DNA from 2 places in the Pseudomonas sp. FW305-96 genome. Region 2 is predicted to be linked to the other one. Evidence: predicted binding sites of a transcription regulator. Region 2 holds the regulator's gene; the other holds the start of a gene.
What was found. The regulator sigma-54, encoded in region 2, starts transcription at its own class of promoters, with help from an activator protein. The targets are predictions, from matches to a motif close to ANTGGCATNNANNTTGCTNT.
Positions count from the first base shown of each region.

Region 1: a site for sigma-54 is predicted at 1,846-1,865, ahead of glnA (type I glutamate--ammonia ligase). Genes of this name have one in related genera too.

Region 1 covers NZ_JBYSYW010000007.1:27,135-38,392, reverse strand. Annotated here, with positions in the region: gene aroQ (gamma subclass chorismate mutase AroQ) at 1-195, opposite strand, end outside; gene glnA (type I glutamate--ammonia ligase) at 341-1,747, opposite strand; gene thiI (tRNA uracil 4-sulfurtransferase ThiI) at 2,124-3,578, shown strand; gene typA (translational GTPase TypA) at 3,706-5,526, shown strand; gene AC3WL2_RS07250 (YkgJ family cysteine cluster protein) at 5,639-6,043, opposite strand; gene AC3WL2_RS07245 (glycogen/starch/alpha-glucan phosphorylase) at 6,229-8,694, shown strand; gene AC3WL2_RS07240 (class 1 fructose-bisphosphatase) at 8,942-9,952, shown strand; gene AC3WL2_RS07235 (DUF924 family protein) at 9,956-10,552, shown strand; gene AC3WL2_RS07230 (methyl-accepting chemotaxis protein) at 10,685-11,258, opposite strand, start outside.
Region 2 covers NZ_JBYSYW010000016.1:104,195-115,452, forward strand. Annotated here, with positions in the region: gene ptsN (PTS IIA-like nitrogen regulatory protein PtsN) at 1-298, opposite strand, end outside; gene hpf (ribosome hibernation-promoting factor, HPF/YfiA family) at 311-619, opposite strand; gene AC3WL2_RS14475 (RNA polymerase factor sigma-54) at 698-2,194, opposite strand; gene lptB (LPS export ABC transporter ATP-binding protein) at 2,369-3,094, opposite strand; gene lptA (lipopolysaccharide transport periplasmic protein LptA) at 3,095-3,619, opposite strand; gene lptC (LPS export ABC transporter periplasmic protein LptC) at 3,606-4,178, opposite strand; gene AC3WL2_RS14495 (KdsC family phosphatase) at 4,187-4,711, opposite strand; gene AC3WL2_RS14500 (KpsF/GutQ family sugar-phosphate isomerase) at 4,712-5,686, opposite strand; gene AC3WL2_RS14505 (ATP-binding cassette domain-containing protein) at 5,932-6,741, shown strand; gene mlaE (lipid asymmetry maintenance ABC transporter permease subunit MlaE) at 6,741-7,538, shown strand; gene mlaD (outer membrane lipid asymmetry maintenance protein MlaD) at 7,538-8,023, shown strand; gene AC3WL2_RS14520 (MlaC/ttg2D family ABC transporter substrate-binding protein) at 8,033-8,686, shown strand; gene AC3WL2_RS14525 (STAS domain-containing protein) at 8,683-8,985, shown strand; gene AC3WL2_RS14530 (BolA family protein) at 9,104-9,343, shown strand; gene murA (UDP-N-acetylglucosamine 1-carboxyvinyltransferase) at 9,367-10,632, shown strand; gene hisG (ATP phosphoribosyltransferase) at 10,726-11,258, shown strand, end outside.

The DNA.
Region 1 (11,258 bases), on a different contig from region 2:
CAATACCTGGTGCTCGCGGGCACTGGCCTGCACGGGTTGCTGGTGATCCCACTTGTGCAGGGCGACAGCTTCGGCCAGGTCCAGGCGCCGATCGATGGTGGCAAGCAACTGATCCAGGGTAGGCGTGATGCTCGGTGAGGTGGCACAACCGGATAGGGCGATGCAGCAGGTCAGGGCGAGGGTGGTGGCACGCATGGCGATCTCCTTGGGAATGAAGCCTCGAGTGTCGCCTGTGGCGTTGCGGCGGCTAATAGGTGTTGTCCGATGATGAGGGTATGAAAAAGAAACGGCCTCCCGAGGGAGGCCGTAATGATGTCACCGACGCGAGGCGCCGATCAGATCAGCAGCTGTAGTACAGCTCGTACTCCAGCGGGTGCACGAAGGTGCGGACCTTGATCTCTTCTTCGCTCTTCAGCTCGATGAAGGCATCGATGAAGTCGTCGGAGAACACGCCGCCCTTGGTCAGGAACGCACGGCCTTTGTCCAGCTCTTCCAGGGCTTCCTTCAGGCTGCCACAGACTTGCGGGATTTCCTTGGCCTCTTCAGGCGGCAGGTCGTACAGGTTCTTGTCGGCGGCATCGCCTGGGTGGATCTTGTTCTGGATACCGTCCAGGCCTGCCATCAGCAGGGCCGCGAAGGCCAGGTACGGGTTGGCCGACGGGTCCGGGAAGCGTGCTTCGATACGGCGGGCTTTCGGGCTGCCGACGTAAGGAATACGGATCGAGGCGGAACGGTTGCGCGCCGAGTAGGCCAGCATCACCGGGGCTTCGAAACCTGGGACCAGACGCTTGTACGAGTTGGTCGACGGGTTGGTGAAGCCGTTCAGGGCCTTGCCGTGCTTGATGATGCCGCCGATGAAGTACAGGGCGGTATCGGACAGGCCGGCATAGCCTTCGCCGGAGAAGGTGTTCTTGCCGTCTTTCCAGATCGACATGTGCACGTGCATGCCCGAGCCGTTGTCGCCGTACAGAGGCTTGGGCATGAAGGTGGCGGTACGGCCATAGGCGTCGGCAACGTTGTGCACGACGTATTTCAGGGCCTGTACTTCGTCAGCTTTCTTCACCAGGGTGTTGAACTTGACGCCGATTTCGTTCTGGCCGGCAGTCGCCACTTCGTGGTGGTGAACTTCGACGGTCTGGCCCATTTCTTCCAGGGCGTTGCACATGGCGGTGCGGATTTCGTGGTCGTGGTCGAACGGCGGAACCGGGAAGTAGCCGCCTTTCACGCCCGGACGGTGGCCTTTGTTGCCGCCTTCCACGTCAGCGCCGGTCATCCACGAGCCTTGCTCGGAGAAGATCTTGAACATCGAGCCGGAGATGTCCGAGTGGAACTTCACTTCGTCGAAGATGAAGAACTCAGGCTCTGGGCCTGCGAACACGGTGTCACCGATGCCGGTGCTCTTCAGGTACTCTTCGGCGCGCTTGGCGATGCCGCGCGGGTCACGATCGTAGCCCTGCATGCTCGACGGGTCGACGATGTCGCAGGTGATGATCAGGGTCGGTTCTTCGGTGAACGGGTCCAGCACGGCGGTTTCGTCAACCGGCATCAGGATCATGTCGGAGGCTTCAATGCCTTTCCAGCCAGCGATGGAGGAGCCGTCGAACATCTTGCCGACTTCGAAGAAGTCTTCGTCCAGGCCATCGCGCGCCGGCATGGTCACGTGATGCTGAATGCCCTTGGTGTCCGTGAAACGCAGATCAATCCACTTGACGTCATGATCTTTGATGAGTTGAACCGACTTCGACATGTTGTCCTCCGGATGGTCTAGGGCGCAGTTGGCCGCTGCCCTGGAAATAAGGGTGTCGCTGGGCGCGGATAGTCGGCCAAGCTTACCTGCCTCACAAGGGAGCAAATTGCATGCCAGTGCCCGAAAATGGCCTGCACGCGATAAAAAGAGGCGTTGCTGGGTATTTGCTGGTGATCTGGATGGCTGCTGTGCACTCATGTGATGCGTTTTTTAACTTTGCCGCACCGTTATGGTGCGCTCTGTGCGTGCAGGGCTACATCGCGGGGCAGGCAACATAAATCCAACCTTCTGGACAAAAGTTGGTCAAAAGCTGAGCAATTTCCGCTATAATTCGCGCCCCTCATTTTCGGTAGGCCCTGGGCGCGCTGTTAAACCAATGAAACTTATCGTCAAAGTCTTCCCAGAAATCACCATCAAGAGCCGGCCGGTGCGCAAGCGCTTCATCCGCCAGCTCGCCAAGAACATCCGCAACGTGCTCAAGGACCTTGATCCCGAGCTCGCGGTTGATGGTGTCTGGGATAATCTCGAGGTGGTCACCCGCGTCGAGGACGAAAAGCTCCAGCGCGAAATGATCGAGCGCCTCACCTGCACGCCGGGTATCACCCACTTCCTGCAGGTCGAGGAGTATGCACTGGGCGATTTCGACGACATCGTCGCCAAGTGCAAGCACCACTTTGGCCACCTGCTGGCCGGCAAGCGCTTCTCGGTACGCTGCAAGCGCGGCGGCCACCACGATTTCACCTCGATGGACGTCGACCGCTACGTCGGCAGCCAGCTGCGCCAGCTGTGCGGCGCCGCCGGCATCGACCTGAAGACCCCAGAAGTCGTGGTGCGCATGGAGATCCGCGACCAGCGCCTGTACGTGATTCACAATCAGCACAACGGCATTGGCGGCTACCCGCTGGGCGCACTGGAACAGACCCTGGTGCTGATGTCCGGTGGCTTCGACTCCACCGTCGCGGCCTACCAGATGATGCGCCGCGGACTGATGACCCATTTCTGCTTCTTCAACCTCGGTGGCCGTGCCCACGAGCTGGGCGTGATGGAAGTGGCCCACTACCTGTGGAAGAAGTACGGCAGCAGCCAGCGCGTACTGTTCATCAGCGTGCCGTTCGAGGAAGTGGTCGGCGAGATCCTCAACAAGGTCGACAACAGCTACATGGGCGTCACCCTCAAGCGCATGATGCTGCGCGGCGCCGCGCACATGGCCGACCGTCTGCAGATCGACGCGCTGGTCACCGGCGAGGCGATCTCCCAGGTGTCGAGCCAGACCTTGCCGAACCTGTCGATCATCGACTCGGCCACCGACAAGCTGGTGCTGCGTCCGCTGCTGGCCAGCCACAAGCAGGACATCATCGACCAGGCCACCGAGATCGGCACCGCCGACTTCGCCAAGCACATGCCCGAATATTGCGGCGTGATCTCGGTGAACCCGACAACCCATGCCAAGCGTCACCGCATGGAGCACGAAGAAAAGCAGTTCGACATGGCCGTGCTGGAGCGCGCCCTGGAGCGTGCCAAGTTCATCTCCATCGACCATGTGATCGACGAGCTGGGCAAGGACATCGAAATCGAGGAAGTGGCCGAGGCGCTGCCAGGCCAGATCGTCATCGACATTCGTCACCCCGACGCCCAGGAAGACGAACCTCTGGTGCTGGAAGGCATCGAAGTCCAGGCCATGCCGTTCTACGCCATCAACAGCAAGTTCAAGCACCTGGACCCCACGCGCCAGTACTTGCTGTATTGCGACAAGGGTGTGATGAGCCGTCTGCACGCACACCACCTGCTCAGTGAGGGACATGCCAATGTGCGTGTTTATCGTCCGACATAAGACGCCAGGGCTGTATGGCGGCAGCATCCGCCATCGCCCTCCCGACCATCGGGCCCGCTGAGCCGTAAACCGTACATATTGGCCGCCTACACTGGCGGCAACCGAATCCTCTGATCGAGATACAGTTGTGATCGAAAATCTGCGTAACATCGCCATCATCGCCCACGTTGACCATGGTAAAACCACCCTGGTCGACAAACTCCTGCGCCAGTCCGGCACCCTGGAGCGTAACGAGCTCAACGACGAGCGCGTCATGGACTCCAACGACCAGGAAAAAGAGCGCGGCATTACCATTCTGGCGAAAAACACCGCCATCAACTGGAACGGCTACCACATCAACATCGTCGACACCCCCGGCCACGCCGACTTCGGTGGCGAGGTTGAGCGTGTAATGTCGATGGTCGACTCGGTGCTGCTGCTGGTCGACGCCCAGGACGGCCCGATGCCGCAAACCCGCTTCGTGACCAAGAAGGCCTTCGAAGCTGGCCTGAAGCCAATCGTCGTGATCAACAAGGTCGACCGTCCAGGCGCGCGTCCTGACTGGGTTCTGGACCAGATCTTCGACCTGTTCGACAACCTCGGTGCCACCGACGAACAGCTGGACTTCAAAGTCGTCTACGCCTCGGCCCTGAACGGCATCGCAGGTCTCGACCACACCGCCATGGGCGAAGACATGACCGCCCTGTACCAGTCGATCGTCGACAACGTACCGGCGCCGGACGTTGACCGTGAAGGTTCGTTCCAGATGCAGATCTCGGCACTGGACTACAACAGCTTCCTGGGTGTTATCGGTGTTGGCCGTATCGCCCGTGGCCGCATCAAGCCGAACACCCCGGTTGTTGCCATCGATGTCGACGGCAAGAAGCGTAACGGCCGTATTCTGAAGCTGATGGGCCACCACGGCCTGCACCGCGTCGACGTCGAAGAAGCCCAGGCTGGCGACATCGTCTGCATCAGCGGTTTCGACGAGCTGTTCATCTCCGACACCCTGTGCGCCCCGGACGCGGTAGAAGCGATGAAGCCGCTGACCGTCGACGAGCCAACCGTTTCGATGACCTTCCAGGTCAACGACTCGCCGTTCTGCGGCAAGGAAGGCAAGTTCGTCACCAGCCGTAACATCAAGGACCGTCTGGACAAGGAGCTGCTGTACAACGTTGCCCTGCGCGTCCAGGAAACCGACTCCCCTGACAAGTTCAAGGTATCGGGCCGTGGCGAGCTGCACCTGTCCGTTCTGATCGAAACCATGCGCCGTGAAGGCTTCGAGATGGCCGTAGGCCGCCCTGAAGTGATCATCCGCGAAGTCGACGGCGTCAAGCAGGAACCGTTCGAGAACGTCACCATCGACATCCCTGAAGAATCCCAGGGCAAGGTCATGGAAGAAATGGGTCTGCGTAAAGGCGACCTGACCAACATGGTGCCGGATGGCAAGGGCCGTGTTCGCCTGGAATACAACATTCCAGCCCGTGGTCTGATCGGTTTCCGCAACCAGTTCCTGACCCTGACCAACGGTGCAGGCATCCTGACCTCGATCTTCGATCGCTACGACACCATGAAGTCGGGCCAGATGTCCGGCCGTCTGAACGGCGTACTGGTTTCGGTCGAGACCGGCAAGGCACTGACCTACTCGCTGGAAACCCTGCAGGCGCGCGGCAAGCTGTTCGTCGAGCACGGCCAGGAGATCTACAACGGTCAGATCATCGGCCTGAACAGCCGCGACAACGACCTGGGCGTGAACCCGACCAAAGGCAAGAAGCTCGACAACATGCGTGCTTCGGGCAAGGACGAAGTCATCGCTCTGGTACCGCCGGTTCGCCACACCCTGGAACAGGCCCTGGAGTTCATCCAGGACGACGAGCTGTGCGAAGTCACGCCGAAGTCGATCCGTCTGCGCAAGAAGATCCTGGACGAAGGCGAGCGTACCCGCGCTGCCAAGAAAGCCAAGAACTGAGTTAGCTCAGGCTGAATGAAAACGCCCCCGGTCGAAAGGCCGGGGGCGTTTTTGTTTGCCTTCAGAAATACAGGCCGCTTTGCAGCCCCAGCATTTCAGGCGTGGCGCAGTCTCAGCGCCCGACCACCTTGGGCTTGTACGCGCAATACCCCGGCCGCGGCCCGACCTTGGGGTGGTTGCGGCAGGTATCCGGGCGCTTGTCGTAGATGGTGCACAGGCGGCTCTTGCGATCCAGGTACATGCAGTCATCGTTGCTCATCCGGGTCAGGGTGAAGATCCCCGATTTCTGGTTGAAGCGCTCGATGATGCCTTCCTTCTGCAGGCGTTTGGCCACGTTCTTCGGCGGTTCGTCTTTCTCGAATTCATCCACCACGCCAATGCGGATCAGATCCTTGATCTTCACCTCCACCGGCAGGGTGCAGCAGGTCGAGTGGCAGCCACCGCACATATGGCTGGCATAGCGCTGCCAGGTCTCCAGGCGGTCGACTTCGGCGGCGGCGATCAGGGTCGTTTTCATGGTTATGGGGTGAATCACGGTCTTGGGGCGCGCGATCATACCGGAGTTGCTCAATTTGTGAACAACCTTTTGCCCGATTCCCCTGGCAGTTGATGAAAACCGCGAACGCTCGCTGTCGCTGTGTGTCAGAGCGTCTAGGCTGAACACTCTCCCTGCGCTTTCGCCTACTTGCCCGAGGATGCCGCATGTCCCAGGAAAACAAGGCCCGTGAGGCCAAAGCTCATACCGACGAGGTGGCCGCGTTCCGCGCCGCCGTGCTGGCCAAGCTGACCTACGCCGTTGGCAAGGACCCGGAACACGCCTTCGACCACGACTGGTTCGAGGCCATTGCCCTGGCTGCCCGCGACCATATGGTCGACCACTGGATGGATCACACTCGCCAGGCCTACCGCCGTAGCCAGAAGCGGGTGTATTACCTCTCCCTCGAGTTTCTCATCGGCCGCCTGCTGTACGACAGCCTGAGCAACCTCGGTTACCTGGAGATCGCCCGCGAGGCGCTCGAAGGGCTGGACGTCGACCTGGAGCGTATCCGCCTGCTCGAGCCTGACGCGGCACTGGGCAACGGTGGCCTCGGTCGCCTGGCGGCGTGCTTCATGGAGAGCATGTCGACCCTGGGTATTGCCGCCCATGGCTATGGCATCCGCTACGAGCATGGGTTGTTCCGCCAGGCGGTGGTCGATGGCTGGCAGCAGGAGCAGACCGAGAACTGGCTGGATTTCGGCAACCCCTGGGAGTTCGAACGGGCGGAGGTGATCTACCCGATCAGTTTCGGCGGCAGCGTCGAGACCGTGCAGGAAGGCAATGGCCAGCAACGTCAGGTCTGGTGGCCGGGCGAGACGGTACGGGCGGTGGCCTACGACACGCCGGTGGTCGGCTGGCGCGGCTCCAGCGTCAATACCCTGCGTCTGTGGCGTGCCCGGGCTCTGGAGGAACTGCACCTGGAGCGCTTCAACGCCGGTGACCACCTGGGCGCGGTGGCCGAGGTGGCCCGCGCCGAAAGCATCTCGCGGGTGCTGTACCCGGCCGACAGCACCGAGGCCGGCCAGGAGTTGCGCCTGCGCCAGGAGTACTTCTTCGTTTCGGCCTCGCTGCAGGACCTGCTGCGGCGCCACCTGAACATGCACAAGGACCTGCTCAACCTGCCGGATGCCGCGGCCATCCAGCTCAACGACACCCACCCGTCGATTGCCGTGGCCGAGCTGATGCGCCTGCTGGTCGACCAGCACGAAATCCCTTGGGACAAAGCGTGGGCGCTGACCGTCGGCACCCTGGCCTACACCAACCACACCTTGTTGCCCGAAGCCCTGGAAACCTGGCCGGTGGCATTGATGGAGCGCATGCTGCCGCGGCACATGCAGATCATCTACCTGATCAACGCCTACCATATCGACGCACTGCGGGCCAAAGGCCTGCACGACTTCGACGTGCTGCGCGCGGTGTCGCTGATCGAGGAGGACAATGGCCGCCGGGTGCGCATGGGCAACCTGGCGTTCCTTGGCTCGCACAGCGTCAACGGCGTGTCGGCGCTGCACAGCAAGCTGATGAAAAGCACGGTGTTTGCCGAGCTGCACAAGCTCTACCCGCAGCGGATCAACAACAAGACCAACGGCATCACCTTCCGCCGTTGGCTGTACCAGGCCAACCCGCCGCTCACGGCGATGCTGATCGAGGCGCTGGGGCCGGAGGTGCTGGATGACCCGGAAGGCAAGCTCAAGGCACTGGCGCCCTTCGCCGACAAGGCCACCTTCCGCAAGCAGTTCGCCGCCCAGCGCCTGCACAGCAAGCGCGCGCTGGCCAGCATCATCCAGGACAGGTTGGGCGTGACGGTCAACCCGGAGGCGCTGTTCGATGTGCAGGTCAAGCGCATCCACGAGTACAAGCGCCAGTTGCTCAATCTGCTGCACACGGTGGCGCTGTACCAGGCCATCCGCAACGACCCCGGCACCGACTGGGTGCCGCGGGTGAAGATCTTCGCCGGCAAGGCGGCGGCCAGCTACCACCAGGCCAAGCTGATCATCAAGCTGGCCAACGACATTGCCCGGGTGGTCAATAACGACCCCACGGTGCGCGGCCTGCTCAAGGTGGTGTTCCTGCCCAACTACAACGTCAGCCTGGCTGAGAGCATCATTCCGGCGGCGGATCTGTCCGAGCAGATTTCCACGGCCGGCTACGAGGCCTCCGGCACCAGCAACATGAAGTTCGGTCTCAATGGCGCGTTGACCATCGGCACCCTCGATGGCGCCAACGTCGAGATGTGCGAGCAGGTGGGGGCCGAGAACATGTTCATCTTCGGCCTGACCGCGCAGCAGGTGGAGGCACGCAAGCGCAGCGGCGACTTTGGCGCCGCGTCGGCGATCGCTGCCTCCCATCGTCTGGGCGACGTGCTGCAGGCGATTCGCAGCGGGGTGTTCTCGCCTGATGATCCGGCGCGCTATGCCGGATTGGTGGACGGGCTGATCGCCTACGACCGCTTCCTGGTGTGCGCCGACTTCGATGCCTACTGGGACGCCCAGCGGCGAGTCGAGGAGTTGTGGCACGCGCCGCAGGACTGGTGGCGCGTGGCAGTGCTGAACACGGCGCGGATGGGCTGGTTCTCGTCGGACCGGACCATTCGCGAGTATGCGACCGAGATCTGGAAGGCCTTGGATTAGCACACCGGGGCCGCTCTGCGGCCCATCGCCGGCAAGCCGGCTCCCATAAAGATCCACAGCACCGCCAAACTCTGTGGGAGCCGGCTTGCCGGCGATGGGCTGCGCAGCAGCCCTAATCGACAAGCTGCGTGAACTCAAAGCCCAATGAGCCCTCTGATCTGCCACACGAGTCTCTTTGCTCGCTAGCCCGTCACTCTCCCTGTAAACTGCGGGGGTTTTTCTCCCCCTTTCCTTTTCGGAGCCATACATGTCCCGCGTTACCCTGAGTCGCTATCTGATTGAGCAGACCCGCAGCAACAATACCCCTGCCGATCTGCGCTTCCTGATCGAAGTGGTGGCGCGTGCGTGCAAGGAGATCAGTCACCACGTGTCCAAGGGCGCCCTGGGCGGCGTGCTGGGCAGCATGGGCACCGAGAACGTGCAGGGCGAGGTGCAGAAGAAGCTCGACGTGATTTCCAACGACATCCTGCTCGAAGCCAACGAGTGGGGCGGTCACCTGGCCGGCATGGCCTCCGAAGAGATGGACAATGCCTACCAGATCCCGGGCAAGTACCCCAAGGGCGCCTACCTGCTGGTCTTTGACCCGCTGGACGGCTCGTCGAACATCGACGTCAACGTCTCGGTCGGCACCATCTTCTCGGTGCTGCGTTGCCCGAACGAATACCTGAGCCAGAACGAAACCCTGAACGAGAATGCATTCCTGCAGCCAGGCACCCAGCAGGTCGCCGCCGGTTACGCCATCTACGGCCCGCAGACCATGCTGATCCTGACCCTGGGCAACGGCGTCAAGGGCTTCACCCTGGACCGCGAGCTGGGCAGCTTCGTCCTGACCCACGAAAACATCCAGGTACCGGCCACCACCGCCGAGTTCGCCATCAACATGTCCAACCAGCGCCACTGGGAAGCCCCGGTGCAACGCTACGTGGGCGAGCTGCTGGCCGGCGAGACCGGGCCGCTGAAAAAGAACTACAACATGCGCTGGATCGCCTCCATGGTGGCCGACGTGCATCGCATCCTGACCCGTGGCGGCCTGTTCATGTACCCACGCGATGCCCGCGAGCCGAGCAAGCCGGGCAAGCTGCGCCTGATGTACGAAGCCAACCCGATGTCGTTCATCATCGAACAGGCAGGCGGCGCCTCCACCAACGGTTACGAGCGTATCCTCGACATCAAGCCGGAGAGCCTGCACCAGCGCGTGTCGGTGATCCTCGGCTCGAAGGAAGAGGTCGAGCGCGTCACCGCCTACCACAAGGAGTAAGTCATGCTCGCACCTTGGCAGCCGTTGCTGGAGTGGTGGTTCGGTTGGGGCACAAGTGCCCAGGCCGTGGCTGACGAGAAGAACACGCTGTGGTTCGGCAAGCATCACGACGTCGATGCCCAGGCGCTGTTTGGCGACCTGGTCGAGCAAGCCCTGGCGGGCGGGCTCGACGAGTGGCAGCAGAGCCCCCAGGGCTGGCTCGGTCTGCTGCTGCTGCTGGATCAGCTGCCGCGCATGATCTATCGCGACACGCCGCGTGCCTTCGAGGGTGACCGGCGTGCCCAGGTAGTGGCGATGCAGGGGTTGCAGAAGGGCTGGGACTACCAGCTGCTGCCGATCCAGCGGGTGTTCGTGCTATTGGTGCTGGAGCATGCCGAGGTGCTGGACTGGCAAAACCTGTGCGTCGAGCGTTACCAGACTTTGCTGGACGAGCAGCCCGAGGCCAGCCGTCGGTTGTTTGAAGGCTTCCTCGACTATGCCGAGCAGCACCAGCGGGTGATCGCCCGCTTCGGGCGCTTCCCGCACCGCAACCTGGTGCTGAACCGCCCGAGCACCAGTGAAGAGATGGACTTCCTGCTGGAGCCTGGGTCCAGGTTCTAGGCCAGTGGGGCTGCTTTGCAGCCCTATCGCTGGCAAGCCAGCTCCCATAGGATAAGCGCTGCATTCGGGTCTGGCGCTATCCCTGTGGGAGCTGGCTTGCCAGCGATGGGCCGCGAAGCGGCCCCAGCCATCTCAGATCTTGAAACTCCCCACCAGATGCTTCAACCGCTCGACCTGATGCTCCAGGTCGGTGCAGGCACGCAAGGTGCTCTGCAGGTTCTGCACCCCTTCCTGATTCAGCGTATTGATCTCGGTGATGTCGACATTGATCGACTCGACCACGGCCGTTTGCTCTTCCGTGGCGGTGGCCACCGACTGGTTCATGCCGTCGATCTCGCCGATGCGCTGGGTGACACTGCCCAGGCGTTCGCCGGCCTGGTTGGCGATGCCGACACTGCGGTCGCTGTGTTGCTGGCTCTGGTTCATGGTGCTCACGGCCACCTGGGCCCCGGCCTGCAGCTCCTCGATCAGGCGCTGCACCTGCTGTGCCGAGTCCTGGGTGCGGTGTGCCAGGTTGCGCACCTCGTCGGCCACCACCGCGAAACCACGCCCGGCTTCGCCGGCACGGGCCGCCTCGATGGCCGCGTTGAGCGCCAACAGGTTGGTCTGCTGCGAAATGCCGCTGATCACATCGAGGATCTGGCCGATGTTGGCCGTGTGGTTGTTCAGCGTTTCGATGTTGCCGCTGGCATCACTGATGCGCGCC
Region 2 (11,258 bases):
GGTCGACCGGGGCGCCATCGATGGCATCGTAATCAATGGGGGCGTCCAGGTGCAGCAGGGCGCTGACAGGCGCGCTGCAACCTGCCAGGCGGCAATGGGGTATGGCGATGCCATTGCCAAAACCGGTGGAGCCCAGTTTTTCGCGAGCCCACAGGCTGTCGAAGACGTCTTGCATCTCCAGCTCAGGTACTTGCTCGGCGATCAGGTTGGCGACCTTTTCCAGGGCGCGCTTCTTACTGCCGCCCGGCACGTTCACGAGGGAACGGCCGGGGGTCAGGATGGTTTCAAGTCGGATCATGGATGAGGGGGATCAGCGGGCGGCTGCGCCTTGCAGCAGGCTTTGCTGTTTTTCCTTGTGTTTTTTCAGTTGGCGGTCGAGCTTGTCGGCCAGGGCATCGATCGCTGCATACATGTCTTGGTGTTCGGCGTTTGCAACCACCTCACCGCCGGGAATCTGGAGCGTGGCTTCGATCTTCTGCTGAAGCTTCTCGACTTTCATGATCACCGTCACGTTGGTGATCTTGTCGAAATGACCCTCCACCCGGGCGAGCTTCTCGAGCACGTAATCGCGCAGTGGTTGGGTGACTTCTACATGCTGTCCACTGATGTTGACTTGCATACAGCTTCTCCTTTGTTGCCCGTGCATAAAGAGGCAGGTGTTGCACCTGCCACTGAAACGCTGTGGCACATCCGGGGGCTACATCAGCCGCTTGCGCTCGCTCGAAGGGGCGATCCCCAACGACTCGCGATACTTGGCGACGGTGCGACGGGCTACCTGGATGCCTTGTGCCTCCAGTAAACCAGCGATCTTGCTGTCACTCAATGGCTTTTTCTGATTTTCCGCAGCCACCAGTTTCTTGATGATCGCGCGGATTGCCGTGGACGAGCATTCGCCGCCTTCGGCGGTGCTCACGTGGCTCGAGAAAAAGTATTTCAGTTCGTAGATGCCGCGCGGGGTGTGCATGTATTTCTGCGTGGTCACCCGGGAAATGGTCGATTCGTGCATGCCCACCGCCTCGGCGATGTCATGCAGGACCAGCGGCTTCATGGCCTCGTCGCCATGGTCGAGGAAGCCACGCTGGTGCTCGACGATCTGCGTCGCCACTTTCATCAGCGTCTCGTTGCGGCTCTGCAGGCTCTTGATGAACCAGCGCGCCTCCTGCAACTGGTTGCGCATGAAGGTATTGTCGGCGCTGGTGTCGGCGCGACGGACGAAGCCGGCGTACTGCGGATTGACGCGCAGCTTCGGCACCGCCTCCTGGTTGAGCTCGACCAGCCAGCGTTCGCTGTCCTTGCGCACGATGACGTCGGGCACGACGTACTCGGGTTCACTGGACTCGATCTGCGAGCCCGGGCGCGGGTTGAGGCTCTGTACCAGTTCGATGATCTGGCGCAGTTCGTCTTCCTTGAGCTTCATCCGGCGCATCAGCTGGCTGTAGTCGCGGCTGCCGAGCAGGTCGATGAAGTCGGTGACCAGGCGCTGTGCCTCGCTCATCCAGGGTGTCGAGGCCGGCAGCTGGCGCAGTTGCAGCAGCAGGCATTCGCCGAGGGTGCGGGCGCCAATGCCGGCCGGCTCGAACTGCTGGATGCGGTGCAGCACCGCCTCGACCTCGTCCAGCTCGATGTCCAGCTCCGGGTCGAAACCGGCGCAGATTTCTTCGAGGGTGTCTTCCAGGTAGCCCTGGGCGTTGATGCTGTCGATCAGGGTGACGGCGATCAGCCGGTCGGTGTCGGACATCGGCGCCAGGTTGAGCTGCCACAGCAGGTGGCTTTGCAGGCTCTCGCCCACCGACGTACGGGTGGTGAAGTCCCATTCGTCGTCATCGTTGCTCGGCAGGCTGCTGGCGCTGGTCTGGTAGATGTCTTCCCAGGCAGTGTCGACCGGCAATTCGTTGGGGATCCGCTCGGCCCATTCGCCGTCCTCCAGGTTTTCCGTGGTACTGCTGGAGGTTTCCTGGAAACTGTTGTCCTGGGCTTCGGCGGTCGGCTTGTTCTCGGCGTTGTCCGCCATGGGGTCGCTGTTGTCGAAGTCCTCGCCGTCTTCCTGACGTTCGAGCATCGGGTTGGACTCCAGCGCTTCCTGGATTTCCTGCTGGAGGTCCAGGGTGGAGAGCTGAAGCAGGCGGATGGCCTGTTGCAACTGAGGTGTCATCGTCAGTTGCTGGCCCATTTTTAGGACGAGCGATGGTTTCATGGCTGGGGCTTAATACCTTGTTGCCGGCGCGCATGCGCCATCCACTACACGTAGGGCGCTTGGGCGCCGACTTTAAGCAAGTTATATGCCTGAAATTGCAGCGTTTGCCTAGAGCACTGTAACAACTTAAGCCCCGATCAGGCGCATTCGCCAGTGCTCCGGGCAGGCCTGTGGTCAGAGTCGGAACTCGTGCCCCAGGTAAACTTCCTTGACCAACTGGTTGGCCAGGATGGTCTCGGCATCGCCTTCGGCGATCAGTTGGCCATCGTTGACGATGTAGGCCGTCTCGCAGATGTCCAGTGTCTCGCGAACGTTGTGGTCGGTGATCAGTACGCCGATGCCCTTGTTCTTGAGGTGGTGGATGATCTGCTTGATGTCGCCGACGGAAATCGGGTCGACACCGGCGAACGGTTCGTCCAGCAGGATGAACTTGGGTGCGGTGGCCAGGGCGCGGGCGATCTCGACCCGGCGACGTTCGCCGCCGGACAGGCTCATGCCCAGATTGTCGCGGATATGGCTGATGTGGAACTCCTGCAGCAGGCTTTCCAGCTCCTTGCGGCGGCCTTCGCGATCGAGGTCCTTGCGGGTCTCGAGGATGGCCATGATGTTGTCGGCCACCGACAGTTTACGGAAGATCGACGCTTCCTGCGGCAGGTAGCCGATACCGGCCTGGGCGCGCCCGTGCATCGGCTGGTGGCTGACATCGAGGCTGTCGATCAGCACACGGCCCTGGTCGGCCTGGACCAGGCCGACGATCATGTAGAAACAGGTGGTCTTGCCGGCGCCGTTGGGGCCGAGCAGGCCGACGATCTGGCCGCTGTCGATGGACAGGCTGACGTCGCGCACGACTTGCCTGCCCTTGTAGCTCTTGGCCAGGTGCTGGGCTTTGAGGGTTGCCATTTACTCGGCCTTTTTCTTCGGTTGAATGACCATGTCGATACGCTGACGCGGTGCAGTCACGTTGCCACCGCGTCCGGCGGTAGCCACCTGGGTCTTGGTGTTGTAGACGATCTTCTCGCCTTCGGTGGTGTTGCCTTCGTTCTCGACCTTGGCGCGGTCGGTGAGGATCACCACGTCTTTCTGCGCCTGGTACTGGATGGTCACGGCCCAGCCTTTCATCTTGTCGGGCTTGGCGGCGCTCTGCTGCTGCTCGAAGTAGGCCAGGTTGCCCACCGAGGTGACCACGTCGATATCGCCGTTGGCGGCGCGGGTCATGGTCACGGTGTTGCCTTTGATCATCATCGAGCCCTGGGTGATGATCACGTCGCCGGTGTAGGTGGCCACGCCCTGCTTGTCGTCCAGGTGGGCGTTGTCCGCCTGGATGCGGATCGGCTGGTCACGGTCGTTCGGCAGGGCGAAGGCGCTCGCGCTTCCCAGTGCTACGCCCAGGCTGAGCAGAAGGGGGATGGTTTTAACGAGCCTCATACTGTCCTCTTACGTTAGAGAGCAGGTCCATCCTGCCTTCTTTCAAATACGCTTTCATTCCTTTGCCCGTAGTCGTGCCACCGGCGCCGTCGATTCTAACGGCTTGCTCGGTCTGCGCATATTGCTTCTGCGGGAACACGGTCATGCGTGTGCTGGTGATGATGGTTTCGCGTTGCTTCTCGTCGGTGCGCGCCACGCGCACATCGTCGATCAGCTCCACCTCGGTGCCGTCCGGGTTGACCTCGGCGCGCTTGCTCTGCACATGCCAGGGGTACTCGGTGCCACGGTACATATGCAGGTCGGGGGTGGTCACCAGGGTGACCTCGCTGGCCTTGAGGTGCTCGACCTTGGCGGCGGTCATCTCGTACTGCAGCTTGCCGTCGGGCAGGAACTGCAGGCTGTGGGCGTTGATCGCGTAGTAGTCGATGGCGCTCTGGTCGACCTGGGCCTGGGGCTGTTCGAGGAAGCTTTCCGGGCTGATGTTCCAATAGCCTACCGCAACCAGCACGGCGGCGATCCCGCCTAGCAGCGCGACATTTCTGATCTTCTTGCTGAGCATGGGCAGCCTTAGAGGTAATGGGCGTTGGCAGCGTCCAGGGTGCCCTGGGCCTGCATGATCAGTTCACAGAACTCGCGGGCGGCGCCTTCGCCGCCGCGGGCCTGGGTAACGCCGTGGGCATGCTGGCGAACGAAGGCCGCGGCATTCTGCACCGCCATGCCCAGGCCGACGCGGCGGATCACCGGCAAGTCGGGCAGATCGTCGCCGAGGTAGGCGACCTGTTCATAGCTTAGATTGAGTTCGGCGAGCAGGCCGTCCAGCACCACCAGTTTGTCCTCGCGGCCCTGGAACAGGTGCGGGATACCAAGGTTCTTCGCCCGGCGCTCGACCACAGGGGTCTTGCGCCCGCTGATGATCGCGGTGGTCACGCCCGAGGCCATGAGCATCTTGATGCCGTGGCCGTCGAGGGTGTTGAAGGTCTTGAACTCGCTGCCGTCCTCGAGGAAGTACAGGCGGCCATCGGTGAGCACGCCGTCAACGTCGAACACCGCCAGCTTGATAGTCTTGGCGCGTTGCATCAGGTCCTGGGTCATTTACATCACTCCGGCGCGCAGCAGGTCGTGCATGTTCAGGGCGCCGGTCGGGCGGTCGTCCTGATCGACAACCACCAGCGCGCTGATCTTGTGGTCTTCCATGATCTTCAGTGCCTCGGCGGCGAGCATCTCGGCGCGGGCGGTCTTGCCGTGCACGGTCATGACTTCGTCGATGAGCGTCTTGTGCACGTCGATGTTGCGGTCCAGGCTGCGGCGCAGGTCACCGTCGGTGAAGACGCCGGCCAGCTTGCCGTCGTTACCCAGCACCACGGTCATGCCCAAACCTTTGCGAGACATTTCAAGCAGCGCGTCCTTGAGCAGGGTGCCGTTCTTTACCACGGGCAGCTCTTCGCCGGCATGCATGACGTTCTCGACCTTCAGCAGCAGGCGACGGCCCAGCGCGCCGCCCGGGTGGGAGAAGGCAAAGTCTTCGGCGGTGAAGCCGCGAGCCTCCAGCAGGGCGATGGCCAAGGCGTCGCCCAGCGCCAGCGCCGCAGTGGTGGAGGAGGTCGGCGCAAGGTTGAGCGGGCAGGCTTCCTGGGCGACGCTGGCGTCGAGGTTGACCTCGGCGGCCTGGGCCAGGGGCGAGTCCGGTTTGCCGGTGAGGCTGATCATCTGGATGCCCAGGCGCTTGATCAAGGGCAGCAGGGTGATGATCTCGGCGGTGCTGCCGGAGTTGGACAGGGCAAGAATGACATCGTCACGGGTGATCATGCCCATGTCGCCATGGCTGGCCTCGGCCGGGTGCACGAAGAACGCCGGGGTGCCGGTGCTGGCCAGGGTGGCGGCGATCTTGTTGCCGATGTGCCCCGACTTGCCCATGCCTACCACCACGACCCGCCCCTTGCTGGCCAGGATCAGTTCGCAGGCCTTGACGAAGTCCCCGTCGATGCGGGCCAGCAGGGCCTCCACGGCCTCGAGTTCGAGGCGCAGGGTGCGCTGGGCGGATTGGATCAGCTCGCTGGATTGGGTCATGTCGGAACGCAATGCCTGATGAAAAGGCGGCGATTATAGCCGCAATGTGTGAAAGGCTCATCCTTCGAATGTCATATGGATGCCGCGCCTGCCTGTCTGTGCCCTGAACGAGTGGGGTGACGGCCTTGGGGCGGGCCTATCAGCGGTGCTATAGTTCGCCGCTATTCGGCCCGCCGGGGACCTGTGTGCCTTCAAGATGAAGGCAGGCGTCCACTATGACGAGGCTGCACTAGCAAGGAGTCTAGATGAGTGTGGATAGCGCCTACGCGGTCGAGTTGAAGGGCGTCACCTTCAAGCGCGGTTCGCGCAGCATTTTCAGCAACGTGGACATACGCATTCCCCGCGGCAAGGTCACCGGCATCATGGGGCCTTCAGGGTGCGGCAAGACCACCTTGCTGCGCCTGATGGGCGCGCAGTTGCGCCCGGCCGGCGGCGAAGTCTGGGTCAATGGGCAGAACCTGCCCGCGCTGTCGCGGGGCGACCTGTTCGATGCGCGCAAGCAGATGGGCGTGCTGTTCCAGAGCGGTGCGCTGTTCACCGACCTGGATGTGTTCGAGAACGTGGCCTTCCCGCTGCGGGTGCATACGCAGCTGTCGGACGAGATGATCCGCGACATCGTGCTGATGAAGCTGCAGGCCGTGGGTCTGCGCGGCGCCATCGACCTGATGCCCGACGAGCTGTCTGGCGGCATGAAGCGCCGTGTGGCACTGGCCCGTGCGATCGCCCTGGACCCGCAGATCCTCATGTACGACGAGCCGTTCGTCGGTCAGGACCCGATCGCCATGGGCGTGCTGGTGCGCCTGATCCGCCTGCTCAACGATGCCCTGGGCATCACCAGTATCGTGGTGTCCCATGACCTGGCGGAAACCGCGAGCATTGCCGACTACATCTATGTGGTCGGCGATGGCCAGGTGCTGGGGCAGGGCACGCCGGACGAACTGATGGGCTCGGACAACCCGCGCATCCGCCAGTTCATGAAAGGCGACCCTGATGGCCCGGTACCCTTCCACTTCCCTGCGCCTGACTACCGCGCCGATTTGCTGGGGACGCGTTGATGCGCAGAAAATCCTTACTCGAACGTATCCGTCTGTTCGGCCGTTCGGCCATCGATGTGCTGGCCGTACTGGGACGCTCGTGCCTGTTCCTCGGCCATTCGCTGGGCGGGCGCAGTGGTATCGGCGGCGGTTTCCAGCTGCTGGTCAAGCAACTGTATTCGGTGGGCGTGCTGTCGCTGGCGATCATCGTCGTGTCCGGCGTGTTCATCGGCATGGTCCTGGCGCTGCAGGGCTACAGCATTCTCAACAAGTATGGCTCGGAACAGGCGGTGGGGCAGATGGTCGCCCTGACCCTGCTGCGCGAGCTCGGGCCGGTGGTCACCGCTTTGCTGTTCGCTGGCCGCGCGGGTTCTGCGCTGACCGCCGAAATCGGCAACATGAAATCCACCGAGCAACTGTCGAGCCTGGAAATGATCGGCGTCGACCCGCTCAAGTACATCGTGGCGCCACGCCTGTGGGCCGGCTTCATTTCGCTGCCGCTGCTGGCGCTGATCTTCAGCGTGGTGGGCATCTGGGGCGGCTCGTGGGTCGCCGTGGACTGGCTGGGCGTCTACGAAGGCTCGTTCTGGGGCAACATGCAGAACAGTGTCTCTTTCAGCGACGACGTGCTCAACGGGCTGATCAAGAGCCTGGTGTTCGCCTTCGTCGTTACCTGGATCGCCGTATTCCAGGGGTACGACTGTGAGCCCACTTCAGAAGGGATCAGCCGTGCCACCACCAAGACCGTGGTCTATGCCTCGTTGGCAGTCCTGGGTCTGGACTTTATTCTGACCGCCTTGATGTTTGGAGATTTCTGATGCAAAACCGCACCCTGGAAATCGGTGTCGGCCTGTTCCTCCTGGCCGGGATCCTGGCGCTGCTGCTGCTGGCCCTGCGTGTCAGCGGGCTGTCGGCCAGCCCGAGCAGCGACACATATAAAGTTTATGCGTACTTCGACAATATCGCCGGTTTGACGGTCAGAGCTAAAGTGACCATGGCTGGCGTGACCATCGGCAAGGTCACCGCCATCGATCTGGATCGCGACTCCTATACCGGCCGGGTCACGCTGCAGCTGGACAAGCATGTCGACAACCTGCCGACCGACTCCACTGCCTCGATCCTGACCGCCGGCCTGCTGGGCGAGAAGTACATCGGCATCAGCGTGGGCGGCGAGGACGTGGTTCTCAAGGATGGCAGCACCATCCACGACACGCAGTCGGCGCTGGTGCTGGAAGATCTGATCGGCAAGTTCCTGCTCAACTCGGTGGGCAAGGAACCGAAAGAAGCTCAACCGGCTAATTAAGGAGTTTCCATGATTTCGATCCTGCGACGTGGCCTGCTGGTTCTGCTGGCGGCCTTCCCCCTGCTGGCCCTGGCCGCGCCTGGGCAGTCTGCCCGTGATGTGATCCAGGGCACCACCACCCAGTTGCTCAGCGATCTGAAGAGCAACAAGGAGCAGTACAAGGCCGATCCCAATGCGTTTTACAACGCGCTCAACGCCAATCTCGGCCCGGTGGTCGATGCCGACGGCATCTCCAAGAGCATCATGACGGTCAAGTATTCGCGCAAGGCCTCGCCCGAGCAGATGCAGCGCTTCCAGGAGAACTTCAAGCGCAGCCTGATGCAGTTCTATGGCAACGCCTTGCTGGAGTACAACAACCAGGGCATCACCGTCGACCCGGCCAAGGCCGAGGGTGACGATCGCACCAGCGTCGGCATGAAGATCACCGGCACCAACGGCGCGGTCTATCCGGTGCAGTACACCATGGTCAAGCTGGACGGCGAGTGGAAGGTGCGTAACGTCATCGTCAACGGCATCAACATCGGCAAGCTGTTCCGCGACCAGTTCCAGGATGCCATGCAGCGTAACGGCAACAACCTGGACAAGACCATCGACGGTTGGGCCGGTGAAGTGGCCAAGGCCAAGGAAACAGCCGACAGCTCGCCGGATAAGGAAGTCAAATGAGTGACGCCGCCGTGAGCATGGCCGCGCCGGGCGTTCTTGCCCTGGCCGGCGTGCTGGATTACCGCAGCGGCCCGGCCCTGCGCAAACAGGGCAAGGCGTTGATCGCCGCCAGTGGCGAGGCGCGCCTGGTGTTCGATTGCACTGCGGTGGTCAAATCGAGCAGCGTCGGCCTGTCGTTGCTGCTGGGGTTCATGCGCGATGCCCAGGCGGCGGGAAAAACCTGGGAGTTGCGCGGTATCCCCGAGAACATGCAGGAAATTGCCGGGGTCTATGACCTCGATGAGGTATTGGCGGGCTGATGCCCTGCCGTTCGGGAAAGGCCCCTCGGTCAGTGCGCCCCTTCATGGGCTTCGCAGGCGAGGGGCTTTTTTGTATGATGGCCGACCCGCGCGCGTTGGGCGCCGATCGAGGTTGAGCATGCAGGCCGTAGAAGTTAAAAGCTTTCTGGAAGAGAAATTGCCGGGAACCCAGGTCGAAGTTGAAGGCGAAGGCTGCAACTTCCAGTTGAACGTGATCAGCGACGAGCTGGCCGGCCAGAGCCCGGTCAAGCGTCAGCAGGCGATCTATGCTCACCTCAATCCGTGGATCGCCAACGGCAGCATTCACGCGGTAACCATGAAATTCTTCAGCAGCGCAGCCTGGGCTGAGCGCACCTGAGCCTACTTGGCGGCGAGATACGTATGGACAAACTGATTATCACTGGTGGCGCGCGTCTCGATGGCGAGATCCGCATTTCCGGCGCAAAGAACTCCGCCCTGCCGATCCTTTCGGCCACCCTGCTGTGCGATGGCCCGGTCACGGTCGGCAACCTGCCGCACCTGCACGACATCACCACCATGATCGAGCTGTTCGGCCGCATGGGCATCGAGCCTGTGATCGACGAAAAGCTCTCGGTGGAGATCGACCCGCGTACCATCAAGACCCTGGTCGCTCCCTACGAGCTGGTCAAGACCATGCGCGCCTCGATCCTGGTGCTCGGCCCCATGGTAGCCCGCTTCGGTGAGGCCGAAGTGGCCCTGCCGGGTGGCTGCGCCATCGGTTCGCGTCCGGTCGACCTGCACATCCGCGGCCTCGAGGCCATGGGCGCGAAGATCGACGTCGAAGGCGGCTACATCAAGGCCAAGGCCCCCGAAGGCGGCCTGCGCGGCGCGCATTTCTTCTTCGACACCGTCAGCGTCACCGGCACCGAGAACATCATGATGGCCGCCGCCCTGGCCAAGGGCCGCAGCGTGCTGCAGAACGCCGCCCGTGAGCCGGAGGTGGTCGACCTGGCCAACTTCCTGATCGCCATGGGTGCGAAGATCCAGGGCGCCGGTACCGACACCATCACCATCGATGGCGTCGAGCGTCTGCACTCGGCCAACTACCGCGTCATGCCCGACCGTATCGAGACCGGCACCTACCTGGTCGCCGCTGCCGTTACCGGTGGCCGCGTCAAGGTCAAGGATACCGATCCGACCATCCTCGAAGCCGTCCTCGAGAAGCTCAAGGAAGCCGGCGCCGACATCACCACTGGCGAAGACTGGATCGAGCTGGACATGCACGGCAAGCGTCCGAAGGCCGTTAACCTGCGTACCGCTCCTTACCCGGCGTTTCCAACTGATATGCAGGCGCAGTTCATTTCGCTCAACGCCATCGCCGAAGGCACTGGCGCGGTAATCGAGACCATCTTCGAGAACCGCTTCATGCACGTGTATGAGATGCACCGCATGGGTGCGCAGATCCAGGTCGAGGGCAACACCGCCATCGTCACTGGCGTCAAGGCGCTCAAAGGTGCGCCGGTAATGGCCACCGACCTGCGTGCTTCCGCCAGCCTGGTGCTGTCGGCGCTGGTCGCCGAAGGCGACACCCTGATCGATCGCATCTACCACATCGACCGTGGCTACGAGTGCATCGAGGAGAAACTGCAGATGCTGGGCGCGAAGATACGTCGCGTACCGGGCTAGCAGTCATCACGGCGCAGGGACGCGCCAGCCGAATCCTATGCGGTCGGGCTGCAGAGCCCGGCCGGCAGTAGACGCTTAAGGACCGACGTTCCAATGTTGACCATCGCGCTATCCAAAGGCCGTATTCTCGACGATACCCTGCCACTGCTGGCCGAGGCCGGTATCGTGCCGACCGAGAATCCGGACAAGAGCCGCAAGCTGATCATCCCCACCACGCAGGATGATGTGCGCCTGCTCATCGTGCGTGCCACCGATGTGCCGACCTATGTCGAGCATGGCGCCGCCGACCTCGGTGTGGCCGGCAAGGACGTGCTGATGGAGTACGGTGGCCAGGGCCTGTACGAACCCCTGGACCTGCAGATCGCCCAGTGCAAGCTGATGACCGCTGGCGTAACCGGCGCACCCGAGCCCAAAGGTCGCCTGCGCGTGGCTACCAAGTTCGTCAATGTAGCCAAGCGCTACTATGCCGAACAGGGCCGCCAGGTCGACATCATCAAGCTGTACGGCTCCATGGAGCTGGCGCCGCTGATCAACCTTGCCGACAAGATCATCGACGTGGTCGACACCGGCAATACCCTGCGCGCCAACGGCCTCGAGCCCCAGGACCTGATCGCCACGATCAGCTC